DNA from 3 places in the Sporosarcina sp. G11-34 genome. Region 2 is predicted to be linked to each of the others. Evidence: riboswitches for the same ligand, from Rfam matches in the RefSeq annotation. Region 2 holds a riboswitch; each other region holds the start of a gene.

Region 1 (5,117 bases), on a different contig from region 2:
CCTGGTGCAACTACATTCCAACCAATTCGATGGCACTCGGAAATTAATACATTGCGCCTCGTTTCGTAAAGTGAAGCGAGCTCAACGACACAGTCTTGGCTTCCCGTTAATGCAACTGCTGCTGCACGCTGAATAGCAGGGAAAATATCAATGAATAAATGGTCTTGCAACAAGCTAATGGCCTCGATGATTTTGGCATTCCCGACAGCGAAACCGACTCGCCATCCAGCCATATTATACGTTTTTGACAATGTGTACATTTCAATACCAACATCTTTTGCACCTTCAGCTTGTAGAAAACTAACCGGTTTCTTACCATCAAACCCAATGCCGCCGTAAGCAAAATCATGCATGACAGCAATATCGTTAGCTTTCGCAAATGCGATGGTTTCTTCGAAAAAAGGAACCGTGGCAGTTGCACTTGTTGGGTTGTTTGGATAATTCAAGTACATCAATTTCGCATTTTTTTTCTGTTCATCAGTCAAAAGATTATAGTCGGGGAGAAAATCATTTTCCGCAAGTAAGGGCATTGTATCGTATGTGATATTCGCCAAACTGACCGCCGATAAATAATCAGGATACCCTGGGTCTGGAAGCAATAGTAATTCCCCTTCATTCATAAGGGCAAGAGGTAGTTCTACCAATCCAGGTTTGGTGCCAAATAGGACAGCGACTTCTGTTTTAGGATCGATATCGACATTGTATTCACGTTTATAAAAATCTGCGGCGGCTTGTTTGAATTCCATAATTCCTCTAAATGGGGAGTACCCGTGTGTCGCTGGGTCTTCTACGGCTTCCTGTAGAGCTTTTACAATATGTGGCGGCGTAGGTTGGTCTGGATTTCCGCGACCTAAGTTAATAACATCTCGCCCCTCCGCAACGGCTTTTTCAGCTTTGTGAGTGAGCGATGTAAAAAAGTGTGGAGGAAAATTTTTTAATCGATTTGAAAATTCCATTTGATGACCTCATTTTCGAATTAGTTGCATATCTCTAATAAATCTTATAGTCATTTGCTTTATTTGTCTACTCGAAGTACAAGAATAGTAGTCATTTGAGAAAAGTTAATTATCGACAAGGGTTGACAGCGTTCTTGTTTCGTATTATGATTCATTGTATACGTTTACAACTTCATATGGAACTTATCGTGAGAGACTGAGGGATTAGGCCCTATGACGTCCGGCAACCCCATGTCAAATACATGGAAGGTGCCAATTCCTACAGAGTGTATGCCATTCTGAAAGATAAGCTGAAATTATTTGCTCAGTGCTTCTTTCATCATGAAAGAAGTGCTTTTTATTTGTAGAAAGAAGGGAATTTCATGATTCAAATAAAAGGTGTATCAAAAATATATAACACAAAAGAAAGAGTCGTAAAAGGTGTAGATAACGTAACCCTTACTATTAATAGAGGGGAAGTTTTCGGAATCGTCGGTTACTCAGGTGCCGGAAAAAGTTCGCTCATCCGGTGTTTGAATTTATTGGAGAAACCAACGAGCGGGACAATCTTAATAGACGATGTGAACTTGATGGAATTACGGGGGGAAAGCTTGCGACGTGCCCGTTTAAAAATTGGAATGATTTTTCAGCACTTTTATTTAATTAGTCAAAAGACAGTTTATGAAAATATCGCTTTTGCATTACGTGCGGCAAAAACACCCGCGAATAAGATTAGCGAACGCGTGGAAGAACTACTTGAAATGGTAGGTCTATCTGATAAAAAGGACGTGTACCCGGCACAACTAAGTGGAGGGCAGAAGCAGCGAGTTGGTATTGCACGTGCACTTGCTAATGATCCATCCGTTTTACTTTGTGATGAGGCCACATCGGCATTAGATCCAAATACAACGTTATCTATTTTGCGCTTGCTTAAAAAAATTAATCGGGAGTTAAAAATTACAATCGTTCTTATTACACATGAGATGAACGTAGTAAAAGAGATTTGTGATCGAATGGCGATTATGCAAGATGGAAAAGTGGTTGAGGAAGGATCTGTATATAATATATTTTCAGATCCGCAAACAGAGTTAACGAAGGAATTCATTAGTAGCGTTGTATCATTCGATGTGCCACCTGCCATTTTAGAAAAATGTACAGGCCGCCTTGTTAAAATCATGTTTAAAGGAAACATTGCCGGTGAAGGAATTATTTCTGATACCGTGCAAAAATTTGATGTCCAAGGGAATTTCCTACATGGTTCCATTGAATATATTCAGGAAAATCCACTTGGCATTTTCTTAATGGAACTAAAAGGGGACGAGCATGAAGTGGATCAGGCTCTTGCGTATATGTCATCCCGAGCCGCACAAGTGGAGGTGATTGAGCATGGGAATTGAATTTCAACGCATCGTGGAACTACTACCTGAAATAACGAAAGCATTTGGCGAAACGATTTATATGATTGGAATTGCATTTGGAGTGGCGTTACTTATTGGGTTGCCACTTGGACTTCTACTTTTCGTCACGGAAAAAGATTTGTTTTTGGAAAATGTCTTCATCAAATCCGTTTTGGGCTTTATCATCAACGTCGTTCGTTCGATTCCATTTATTATCTTACTCGTGGCAATTACACCGCTGACAACGTTTATTGTTGGGGATGCTTATGGTCCGACAGCGGCAAGTGTTTCGTTATCCGCGGCAGCGATTCCATTCTTTGCAAGGATTGTAGAAACATCCATGCGGGAAATTGACAAAGGCGTGATTGAAGCGGCAATCGCGGTTGGTGCAACGCCGTGGATGATTATAAAAGATGTTTTGCTACCTGAAGCGAAATCGAGCATTATTCAAGGTCTCACACTAACAGTAATCAGTTTAGTCGCCTATTCCGCTATGGCTGGGTTTGTCGGTGGCGGGGGAATTGGAGACTTAGCCATTCGATTCGGTTATTACCGTTATGATAATACGATTATGGTTGTGACAGTTGTTATTTTGATTTTATTAGTACAAGCGATTCAGTTTGCTGGGGATCGTATTTCAAAAGCAGTAGATAAAAGCTAACTAGAGGAGAGAAAAATGATGAAAAAGTTTATTTTTAAGGTTTTGATACTTGCGCTTGCGGGGGTACTCGTAGCTTGTGGAGGAAAAGATAAATCGGGAGATGAAAAATCACTAAAGCTCGGTGCAACACCCGGTCCTTATAGTGATATGTTAACGAAAGCGATTATTCCAGAACTAGAGAAAAAAGGATATAAAATAGAAGTTACTGAGTTTAGTGATTATGTTCAGCCGAATAATGCATTAAATAGTAAATCGATTGATGCGAACTTATTCCAACATATTGTTTACTTGGAGAACTTCGCAAAAGAAAATAAGATGGAATTAACAGATTTAATCAGTGTCCCGACAGCACCACTAGGCATTTATTCGGAAAAGTATAAGTCGTTGGATGAAATTGAAGACGGCTCAAAAATTACAATTCCTAACGATCCTGTGAATGCTGCTCGAACGTTATTAACGTTACAAGAACTTGGTTTAATAGAAATTGACGGCGATGTTGATCCAATCAAATCATCTGAAAAAGATGTTACAGTTAATCACAAAAACTTGGTTTTCCAACCAATTGAAGCAGGTCAGCTACCTGTTTCAGTGAAAAATACAGACTTGGCAGCTGTACCTGGAAACTTTGCAATCGCTGCGAAGATGAATTTACTTGATGCATTAGCGCTAGAAAATATGCCAGACCAATTCCGGAACGTTGTTGCGGTAAGAACGGAAGATAAGGATAAACAATTTGCAAAAGACATTATAGAAATTATTCAATCAGCTGAATTCGAGAAAGTTATTGACGCGGAATTTGAAGGTTTCGGTAAACCGGAATGGATGAAATAAGTATAGTAAAGGGGAACCATCTAAGTGATTTTTACTTGGATGGTTTTTTGTACTATATGAGTCGATTTTATAGTTCCGTATTTTAACTTAAGATACGAATGTTAATGAGGTTTTAAGCTTTATTGTTCATTAATAATATAAGGAGTTTCGTTGATTGGAGCGAAGGGCGGCGACTCCAATGGGAACAGCAGTGAGAGAGGAAGTTCACTCTCTCTTGGCTGAAAGCCCCGCAGGAACGTAGTGACGAGGAGATTGAAGCCGTGCCACGGAAATCGTCCGCTCGAAGCGGAAATCAACCTTGTTCGTATTTAAACACTAAATCTTCTATTATGAAATTAACTCATATAAATTGAAATCAAAAAACGAATCAATCCACAAACGGATTGATTCGTTTTGACTTATTTGAATAACTTATTGACCTGCTTCAATTTCTTCTGTCAGTTCTACAAGCTGATCAATCAGTTCACCGATGTAAGCAATTGTGTCACGTAACGGTTTTTCCGTTGTAATGTCTACACCGGCCATTTTTGCAAGTTCGGCTGGAGATTTTGTTCCGCCTGTTTTTAATACGTCCAACCATTCATCAACAGCTGGCTGACCTTCTTTCAAAATCCGTTTAGAGACTTGAGTGGAGATTGTTAGTCCCGCGCTGTACGTATATGGATATAAGCCTATGTAATAATGAGGTTGACGCATCCATGTCAGTTCGGCACCTTCGTTAATTTTAATATCTTCCCCCCAGAACTCTTCCAAAACGCCTCGCTTCAATCCATTTAAAATCCCTGCGTTGACGCTTCCGCCTTCATCGATACGCTCATACACTTTTCGTTGGTAAGCAGCTTCGAGTAAATGCGTAACGAAGTTATGGTAGTATGTTCGTGCAACGATAGATGAAATGACCCAACGTTTAAATTTAGGATCATTTGAACTTTCAAGAAGATGATTCGCAACGAGCATTTCGTTCATTGTCGAAGGTGCTTCGATGAAGTAAAGCGATGGACGTGCGTTAAAGACATTTTGTTCACGATTTGCATTGTAGAAATGCCCCGCATGTCCAAGTTCGTGCGCAAGGACGAACACATCTTCCATACTGCCAGTCCAAGAAATAAGGATGTATGGATGGTTTCCGTGTGGACTTGAGCAGAATGCACCCGTTGATTTCCCTTTGTTTTGTGCAAAGTCAATCCAACGCTCTTTATATGAACGGTCGACCATATTCAAGTAGTCATCACCCATAACAGCGAGTGCGTCATCGATATATCTTTTTGATTCCTCAATTGTAATTTTTGGTTC
Region 2 (5,117 bases):
TTTTCGAGGAGACAGGTGTAACAATAAGAAACCTTGTAAAATTTGCCGAATACGTTGTTCAAACTGATCAACCATTTTGCAAAGCCGTATTTACCGCAGATGTAGGTCATATTGTTGAAAATCCTCTTCTGCACGAAACCGAAGGAGCCCATTGGCTGACCGATAGTGAGTTGGATCATTGCGAAGAGTTAAGTTTTTATATGAAAGATGCGGGAATGACCGAGATTCGAAAGTGGGTGTCGGCATATGAAAAGTGATGGAGCCATTGAAAGAAGCCGCATTTATCCGTCGCCTAATCCGCAAGTGCGACTCGAAGAAATTACTTATTGGTCGGACGGTTTGAAAGTGAAAGGATTACTTGCTGAACCAATTGCGGATGGGAAGTACGAGGGGATTATTTACTTACGAGGCGGCATGCAACATATTGGAATGGTTCGTCCGTCGCGCATCGCGCAATTAGCATCAAACGGCTTCGTCGTCTTTGCACCTTATTACCGCGGAAATCGTGGTGGGGAAGGTAGGGATGAGTTTGCGGGACCTGATCGGCAAGATGCGGTAAATGCAGTGGACGTATTGAAACAAAGCAAGAAAATCATAACTGACCGAATTCATCTATTTGCATTTTCACGTGGTGGCATTATGGCGCTTTGGACTGCTATTCTGCGGGATGATATTACATCCGTCGTTACATGGGCAGGCGTTTCTGATGTAGTCTTTACATATCATGAGCGACAAGATATGCGTCGCATGATGCGGCGTGTCATTGGAGGAACGCCGAATAATAATCCAGATGCATACCGTGAACGCACAGCCTTATTTCGAATTAATGAATTTAATTCATCCGTACTTATTATCCACGGCAAGCAAGATGAACATGTTTCTTTTGAACAGGCTGTCTTACTTGAAAATGCGCTTCAACGGTATGATAAGAAATACGAAACATGGTATTTTCCTGAGTACACACATTATATTCCGCCAGCCAAGAATATGGAAATCGTTCGTGATTTAGGTGATTGGATGAGGCGGCAGGGGAAATAAGTTGTATGAAGAGCAAATTTGTGTTGCGCAGTGATATGAAGTGGTTAAATGAGCATAACTTTTTAGATCCGAGCATAGCACGCCGTGATCCGAGCAATAACACCGCCAAAGCGAGCATAACACGCCGAGAACCGAGCAATAACATCGCCAAATCGAACATAGACGCTGAAATCCGAGCATAAAAGGCCAAAAGGAAATAGATATCCGTTGGCCTTTTTATATTGAATTATTTAGCAAAGCGTCGACTCTCAATTCAAAAGTGATAACAATTTAAATGAACACAGCAAATTCATGGGTTCGATAATAATTAACACTCTTTCTTTAAAGTATTATTTACATTAAAAACAAAAGGTATCCCATAATGAATGGAATACCTTTTGATATATTATGCAGTTGGACCGCCCTTAAGAGTAATTTCTTCAGAGACAGTACCGAACTTTTTAAAGTTTGAACGGAATAAATCAGCAAGTTCGTTTGCTTTTTTATCGTAAGCAACACCATCAGCCCATGCGTTTCGTGGATTCAACACTTCTGTTGGAACACCTTCGATAGCTACTGGCATTTCTAGTCCGAACACTTCGTTAACTTCAGTTTCAACATCATTAAGTTTACCAGCAATTGCTGCACGCACCATGGCACGTGTATATTTTAAGTCCATACGACTTCCAACACCATAAACGCCGCCAGTCCATCCTGTGTTAACAAGGAAGACTTGTGCATCGTGCTCGTCGATTTTCTTTCCGAGCATTTCAGCATAAACAGTCGCATGAAGTGGAAGGAATGGCGAACCAAAGCAAGTTGAGAACGTAGCTTCTGGAGATGTAATGCCGCGCTCAGTTCCCGCTAGTTTCGAAGTGAAACCGCTTAGGAAGTGGTACATTGCTTGTTCCTTCGTCAATTTTGAGATAGGAGGTAACACGCCGAATGCGTCCGCTGTAAGAAATACAATTGTTTTCGGGTTACCAGCAACAGATGGATCGACAATATTGTCAATAGCCTGGATAGGGTAAGCCGCACGTGTATTTTCAGTTAATGAACCATCATCATAATCAGGAATACGAGAATCAAGGTCAATAACAACGTTCTCTAAAACAGAACCGAAGCCAATGGCACCAAATATTTCAGGCTCTTTTTCCTCCGACAAATTGATACACTTAGCGTAGCAGCCACCTTCGATATTGAAGACGCCATTATCTGACCAACCGTGTTCATCATCACCAATTAGTTTACGGTTTGAATCCGCAGAAAGCGTTGTTTTACCTGTACCGGATAGACCGAAGAATAATGCAACATCGCCATCATCACCAACGTTTGCAGAACAATGCATAGGAAGGATATCGTTTTCAGGTAGCAAGTAGTTCATAATCGAGAAGATCGATTTTTTCATTTCTCCTGCGTATTCAGTACCACCAATTAGAATAATTCGTTTTTCAAGGTTAACAATAATGAAAGTTTCAGATTCAGTTCCATCAACTTCTGGATCTGCTTTAAAAGTTGGAGCTGAAACAATTGTGAATTGAGATTCGTGCGCCTCTAGCTCTTCCTTTGTTGGTCGAATGAATAATTGGTGGACAAAAAGATTATGCCATGCGTACTCATTCACAACTTGGATTGAAAGACGGGAATCGTGTTCTGCACCTGCGAAACCTTTGAAAACAAAGATTTCGTCTTTAGCTTTTAAGTGATCAATAACTTTTTCGTATAAGGAATCATAAATCTCTGAAGAAATTGGACGGTTTACATTACCCCAGTCGATTTTATCCTTGGAAGAAGCCTCTTCCACGATATATCGATCTTTCGGAGAACGACCTGTATATTTCCCAGTTTGAGCAACCACTGCTCCGTCAGCAGTTAGCATCGCTTCTCCCCGAGATGTGGCTTTTTCAACAAGACTTGCTACTGAAAGTTGATTGCTCACGTTTCCGCCAGAAAGTAGATTGTTTAGCTCGTCACTAATTTTCGCTGAAATCATAGTTTATGCACCGTCCTTTTTTAGTTAGCCTTTAGGTTAATTTTGGCTGTTAGTCATCACATTCATTAATTAGTATAACACATTTAAAATAATAAACTATACTTGATAGAAGTGCAACCTATTATAGATGAAAAAATTTGACTTTTGATGATTTTATTCGTAAAATAATATATTGAACGGATACTCTTATCCCGAGCTGGTGGAGGGGCAGTCCCTATGAAACCCGGCAACCTGCATTAAACCGCAAAGGTGCCAAACCTGATGCAAGGTGAAACTCCTTGGATGATAAGAGTGAAGGGTACTTTTGTAATCACGCCTTTCCTCATGTGTTTTACGTGAGCGAGGGGCTTTTTTTATATGCACGCCCTTTGTCCTCGTGTACAAAGCTCGAATTGGTTACGAATCCCTGCCGGTGCAATATGCGGTAGGAAGTGACATGGGAAAATGAGTACCGTATCAATCTCGTAGGATATAAGGAGGAAATATAATGACAAACCGTCGTCTTTTCACGTCGGAATCAGTAACAGAGGGACATCCAGATAAGATGTGTGACCAAATTTCTGATGCCATTCTGGATGCAATTTTAGAAGAGGATCCAAATGCACGTGTCGCATGTGAAACAACGATAACGACAGGACTCGTGCTCGTTGCAGGAGAAATTACTACTTCTACATATGTGGATATTCCAAAAGTAGTTCGAGAAACTGTAAAAGAAATAGGTTATACTAATGCGAAATTTGGCTTTGATTGGGAAACATCTGCAGTATTAACTGCAATTGATGAACAATCGGCAGATATCGCTGCTGGAGTTGACAATGCGCTTGAGGCAAGAGAGGGTTCGATGTCTGATGAAGATATTGAATCAATCGGAGCAGGAGACCAAGGTTTAATGTTTGGTTATGCGTGTAATGAAACACCGGAACTTATGCCACTTCCGATTAGTATGTCACATAGGCTTTCACAGAGGCTTGCTAAGGTACGAAAAGAAGGCATATTGTCATATTTACGTCCAGATGGTAAAACACAAGTAACTGTCGAATATGATGAAAATAATAAGCCGAAGCGTATTGATACAATCGTTATTTCAACCCAACACAATCCCGAAGTAACACTTGAAGAAATTCAACGTGATATTAAGGAACATGTAATTGGACCGGTTGTACCAGCAGACTTAATCGATGCAGAGACAAAATACTTTATTAATCCAACGGGCCGCTTCGTTATTGGTGGGCCACAGGGAGATGCCGGATTAACGGGTCGTAAAATTATTGTCGATACATACGGCGGGTATGCTCGCCACGGCGGTGGTGCATTTTCTGGTAAGGATCCAACTAAAGTAGATCGCTCTGCTTCATACGCGGCGCGTTATGTTGCGAAAAACATCGTAGCTGCAGGACTTGCAGAAAGTTGTGAAGTTCAACTTGCTTATGCGATTGGAGTTGCACAGCCTGTTTCAATCTCGATAGATACATTAGGGACAGGGACTGTATCAGAAGGCAAACTTGTTGAAGTTGTTCGCGAGTTATTTGACCTTCGTCCAGCTGGCATTATTAAAATGCTAGACCTTCGTCGTCCGATTTATAAACAAACCGCAGCTTATGGTCATTTCGGTCGTACAGACATCGATTTACCATGGGAGCAAACGGATAAAGCCGAAGAACTGAAAAACCTAGTTAGTAAATAATGAAAAAGGCGTTGGAAGATGGATGATACTCCTCTTCTAACGCCTTTTTTATACGGGGATTTTATCGATTCGCAGGATACTTCCTTGTTAAGTCTGCTAGATACCCAATTTATGGTCCGTTTAGGGAGACTGTTGTATTAAATCGTCGCAATTTTTATTATAGTGGTATGATAAATGAGAGTATTCTAACGACTGGTTAAAATTGCAATATTACTTTTGTATACTTTTATAGTACGCTCCCTTTTCCGCGTAATCACTTACGACACGTTCCATGTCCGCGCGGTCTGCGTCATTTAGTTCTCGAACAACTTTCGCCGGGGATCCAAGCGCAAGCATATTTGGTGGAATTTTCTTGCCCGGAGGAACTAAACTTCCGGCACCGATGAATGCGCCCTCCCCGATTTCAGCACCATCCAAAATGAT
Region 3 (5,117 bases), on a different contig from region 2:
TGTTGGACGGGCACAGAAAAGGTGCCTATAAAGATGACGACGGGGAACTTCATATTGTCGATACCACCTGCACACATATAGGTTGTGAGGTTGAATGGAATAACGGTGATCGTACTTGGGACTGTCCGTGTCACGGTTCTAGATTCAAACACACGGGTGAGGTGATTGAAGGCCCAGCCGAAAAACCACTTCAGAAGTATGACTACAAGATGATTGATAATTTAACATCAGATGACTCTGGTTATTAACGTCTAAAAATCAACAGCAGTGAACTTCTACTGCTGTTTTTTTGATGTTTAGTTAAAGCCAATTATTATTGATTATGCATCCAATCTTCAACAACCTCTTCACCAAAATTGTGAATAATAAACCATCTTTCTTCTTCTGGTGTCATAATACCTTGTGCCTTTCCGATTGATCCACCTTGAAGTGTCCAAATGATATTATGATCATTATCTACACTTGTAAAATCCCCATTTATCCATCGTTTAGTAATTTTTAACAGTTCATTTTTATTAGGATAGTTGCTTAGTTCAATAATTTCATGAACAGTAACTATATTTTCTTGAGTCATAAGTAGAGCCCCCCATTTATCATTGGCTATAATTTTCTGGTGGGTCATCTTATGCATGACGGCTATTACCTCATCTTGAGATGAGCTGCTATTAATATCAAGGGTGGGAAGAGCACCTGGTACTTCTTTAGACTGAGGAGACTTACCCGCGGCAATTTCTTCAGCACTTGCAGTGGTGATTTCTTCTTCTTTATTTTTATTTAATAGCCATTGACTACCAAAGACAATGGCTACCAAACAGGCAATAGCTAGTAAAGATAGTACAACTTTTTTCATAATTATTAAACACCTCCTATCCCATATTCTAGTATAACTTATTTAAGTAATTATGTTTGGTAGATTCATTCATTGCTATCAAATATTTAATTTCTATATTAAGGAAAAATAAAAGAATAGGCCTAATTATCAGAAGGTGTTGACAATTAAACCTGGTGTGTTGTATGATAACTGCTAATCAATAATATTACTAGTAACTAGCACATTTAAAATTAAATAATACTCTTATCAAGAGCGGCGGAGGGGATAGGCCCAATGAAGCCCGGCAACCAACAGGTATTTATATCTGAAAAGGTGCTACATCCTACAGATTCGATTGAATCTGGAAGATAAGAGGAGGAATCTTTAAGCCCTCTTCTTATTAGAAGGGGGCTTTTTATCGTTCTCTTTTATGTTAGCGGGTAATCCTCATATTTATAAACCTAGTATTCTTATAGGTTAAGTATATTTTTATTGTGGAAGCTGTTTAGAAATACAAAACAATTAAAGGGGAGATTACAATGAAGAAAATTATTGCATTTATTCTAGTAGCGGTTGGTGCGTCATTAATCCTCACAGGTTGTTCATCAGCAAAAGGGGAAGAAAAGAAAAAGCTTGAAAAAGTTGTATTGGATTATGCGTACTATTCACCAACTAGTTTGGCGCTTAAGGAATTTGGATGGGCAGAAGAGGTATTTGCAAGTGAAGGAATTGAAGTTGAATGGGTTCTTAGCCAAGGAAGTAATAAGGCACTAGAATTTTTAAACTCTAAAAGTGTTGATTTTGGATCTACGGCAGGTGCCGCAGCATTGATTGCCAAATCGAATGGTTCACCAATAGAGTCAGTTTATATTTATTCGAAACCTGAATGGACTGCACTTGTAACGACCGAAGATTCTTCGATAAAAACAGTGGAAGATTTGAAAGGAAAGAAAGTTGCTGCAACTTTAGGTACAGACCCTTATATTTTCCTTCTCCGTTCTTTACAAGAAGTGGGACTGTCATCAAAGGATGTAGAAATAGTTAACTTACAGCATTCAGACGGGGCGAACGCACTTCTAACGGGTCAGGTAGATGCATGGGCAGGCCTTGATCCACATATGGCTAGTGCTGAAGTTGATTCCGGAGCGAATTTATTTTACCGAGATCATGACAAAAATACTTATGGAACACTAAATGTACGAACAGATTTTGCTGAGGAGCATCCGGATATTGTTGAAAAAGTAATCGAAGTGTATGAGAAATCGCGAATATGGGTTGAAGAAAATCCTTCTGAAGCAGCAGAAATACTGGCTAGAGAATCAGGTATGAAATTGGAAGTCGCTGAAAAAAGTATTGAGCGAAATGATTTTTCCGATCCTTTGCCTGGTGAAAAACAAATTCAAGCATTAGAAGAAGCAGGTGCTGTATTGGTTTCTGAAAAAGTAATAACAAAAGATGTAAATATTGAAAAAGTAGTAAGTGAATTAATAAATGAAGAATTTGCGGAAAAGGTCTTAAATTCAAAATAGGAGGGTTGCCGTATGACAGTCAATACTGAAGCGAAGGATTTTTTGAAAGTGAAAGCCAAAAAGTCGATTAAAGTTAAGGTGAGTGCAAAAAAGATTCGGGGATACACACTAGGTTGGCTATTGCCAATAATTCTATTAGTCGTATGGGAAGCAACTGCTCGCTTAAATTTAATTGATACGTATGTATTTCCCGCTCCTACAACTATATTCAGCAAAATTATCGAGATGGGAAATGAAGGTGTGCTTTGGGGTCATATAGGGATTACTTTATTCCGTGTATTTGTCGGCTTTTTTGCAGGAACGATTGCAGCACTTGTCTTGGGGTCAATCGTTGGCTATTTCAAATGGTTTGAAGAGCTTCTTGATCCATTAATCCAAGCATTCCGATCAATCCCATCATTAGCCTGGGTGCCATTATTTATATTGTGGATGGGGATTGGCGAATCTTCTAAAGTTGTACTAATTGCTGTGGGTGTTTTCTTTCCGGTGTATTTAAATATTGTCTCTGGAATACAGGGCGTAGACCGTAAGCTAATAGAGGTTGGAAGGATTTATCACTTTACTTCATTACAGATTGTACGCCGAATCATTTTACCCGCATCACTCCCGTCTTTCTTCGTGGGATTACGTAGCGGCGTTGGTTTAGGATGGATGTTCGTTGTAGCTGCTGAATTGATGGGCGCTAGCAAGGGACTTGGCTATCTACTTGTGGTAGGTCAGAATACTTATTCACCCGAACTAATTATGGCTAGTATTATATTATTCGCAGTACTTGGGAAGATAACGGATAGTTTATTAAAAGGATGGGAAGCACGTGCTTTGAAATGGCAAGATAATTTGGAAAATCAACTTTAAGGGGAGTGGGAAATATGTTGAAAGTGAGAGAGGCTTCAAGAACATTCAATGATGGGCTTGCTGGCTTTGAAGATATATCTTTTTCTATTCAAGAAGGAGAGACTGTTGGCATTTTGGGAACGAGTGGCTGCGGGAAGAGCACACTTCTTCGCGTATTGTCGGGACTCGATAAGGATTATGAAGGTGAAATCAAAATTGCTAAGGCTGGTAGACAGCCTGTAGGCATGATTTTTCAAGAGCCTAGACTTATGCCTTGGCTAAGTGTCGAAGAAAATATTTTATTTGGAAGTAAAGATGTGCAAAATGAAAAAAAGGAAGTGCTAGATTATTTAGAACTGGTTGGACTAACTGACTTTAAGGGACATTATCCGAAAGACTTATCGGGCGGCATGGCACAAAGAACTGCGATTGCTCGTGCGTTAATCGGTCAACCAGATGTACTCCTTCTTGATGAACCTTTTAGCGCATTAGATGCATTTACAAAAATGCAATTACAAGATTTACTATTGAAAATCCAAAAGAAGCGTTTATCAACGATGGTAATCGTTACACATGACATAGACGAGGCACTATATTTATGCGATCGGATCCTCATTCTCGGCGGTCAACCCGGAACATTGCAGGCTGAGTTATCAGTCGAAGTAAAGAGGCCAAGGGATCGCGGAAGTTCATTTCTGGCTGGGAAAAAGTCGGAGATTCTTGATTTGTTACAATTAGGAAAGGTGGTCGAGTAAAATGGGAAACCAAACAGTGATTTATCCGAATAAAGGACATTATAATATTACTGATGATTTACCAAATAGAAGTGACTTTTCCTGGGAGGAAATAGAGTCGAACTTTAGTTGGTCTTCTACAGGAAAAGTGAATATGGCGTATGAATGCGTTGACCGCCACGTAGATGAAGGGTTCGGCGAACAGGTTGCACTTCATTATATTGGAGAAAATGAAGAATTTAAACTAACTTATAGTGAATTGAAAGAAAAAACGGATCATTGGGCGACAGTATTAAAAAAACACGGTGTTAAAAAGGGGGATTTCGTATTCGTATTTTTACCGAAACATCCGGATTGTCATATTGCTATGCTTGCCGCAATTAAACTCGGTGCTATTGTGGGACCGCTTTTCGAAGCATTCATGGAAGACGCGGTTAAAGAGCGGATTTATGATTGTGAAGCGACATTTTTAATTGCATCGCCAGAACTTTTAAAGCGGGTTCCACGGAAAGAATTACCATCCTTGACGACGGTATTTATCGCTGCGGAATTGGAAGAATGCATTGATGATGAAGTTTCTTTATTTGCCGAGGTTAGAAACATAGAAATAGAAGACGATATAATCGAGTGGGTGGATCTTGATCACGGATTAAATATCCACTATACAAGCGGTTCGACAGGGAAGCCTAAAGGAATCATTCATGCACATCGGGCAATGATTCAACAGTATATTACTGGGAGATGGGTGTTGGATTTAAAGGAAGATGATATATATTGGTGCACGGCACATCCGGGCTGGGTGACAGGGACTGTTTATGGTGTATTTGCTCCATTGCTTAATCGGACAACGACGGTCATTCACGGAGGTAGATTCAGTGCAGAAGAATGGTACGACGTATTAGAACGCACGGGTGTAAACGTTTGGTATAGTGCTCCGACTGCATTTAGAATGCTTATGGCGGAAGGAGACGAATTGACGTCAAATTATGACCTCTCAAAAATACGGCATATTTTAAGTGTTGGGGAACCACTAAATCCCGAAGTCATCAGGTGGGGAATTAAAGTACTTTCCAATCGAATTCATGATACGTGGTGGATGACGGAAACCGGTGCCCAGTTAATCGTTAATTTACCTTCTGATGTGATTAAGCCTGGATCGATGGGAAAACCATTTCCAGGAATAGAAGCAGCTATTTTAGGTGATGAGGG

The links. Region 2 has a riboswitch for S-adenosylmethionine ahead of metK (methionine adenosyltransferase). Riboswitches for the same ligand answer to the same signal wherever they lie in the genome.
Region 1: it holds a riboswitch for S-adenosylmethionine, as region 2 does, so the genes downstream of both, KSU66_RS05190 (methionine ABC transporter ATP-binding protein) here and metK (methionine adenosyltransferase) in region 2, are expected to answer to the same signal.
Region 3: it holds a riboswitch for S-adenosylmethionine, as region 2 does, so the genes downstream of both, KSU66_RS00155 (aliphatic sulfonate ABC transporter substrate-binding protein) here and metK (methionine adenosyltransferase) in region 2, are expected to answer to the same signal.

The regions. Positions count from the first base shown of each region.
Region 1 is NZ_JAHNZW010000003.1:198,635-203,751, forward strand. Features, by position in the region: gene KSU66_RS05185 (pyridoxal phosphate-dependent aminotransferase) at 1-956, opposite strand, end outside; SAM riboswitch class I at 1,137-1,248, shown strand; gene KSU66_RS05190 (methionine ABC transporter ATP-binding protein) at 1,319-2,332, shown strand; gene KSU66_RS05195 (methionine ABC transporter permease) at 2,322-2,993, shown strand; gene KSU66_RS05200 (MetQ/NlpA family ABC transporter substrate-binding protein) at 3,012-3,824, shown strand; gene pepF (oligoendopeptidase F) at 4,236-5,117, opposite strand, start outside.
Region 2 is NZ_JAHNZW010000022.1:13,942-19,058, forward strand. Features, by position in the region: gene KSU66_RS19990 (NUDIX domain-containing protein) at 1-257, shown strand, start outside; gene KSU66_RS19995 (alpha/beta hydrolase family protein) at 247-1,038, shown strand; gene KSU66_RS20000 (hypothetical protein) at 1,044-1,220, shown strand; gene pckA (phosphoenolpyruvate carboxykinase (ATP)) at 1,424-3,010, opposite strand; SAM riboswitch class I at 3,194-3,302, shown strand; gene metK (methionine adenosyltransferase) at 3,495-4,694, shown strand; gene KSU66_RS20015 (gamma carbonic anhydrase) at 4,905-5,117, opposite strand, start outside.
Region 3 is NZ_JAHNZW010000001.1:28,459-33,575, reverse strand. Features, by position in the region: gene KSU66_RS00165 (FAD-dependent oxidoreductase) at 1-248, shown strand, start outside; gene KSU66_RS00160 (DUF6241 domain-containing protein) at 314-850, opposite strand; SAM riboswitch class I at 1,073-1,186, shown strand; gene KSU66_RS00155 (aliphatic sulfonate ABC transporter substrate-binding protein) at 1,351-2,340, shown strand; gene KSU66_RS00150 (ABC transporter permease) at 2,353-3,195, shown strand; gene KSU66_RS00145 (ABC transporter ATP-binding protein) at 3,210-3,929, shown strand; gene acsA (acetate--CoA ligase) at 3,931-5,117, shown strand, end outside.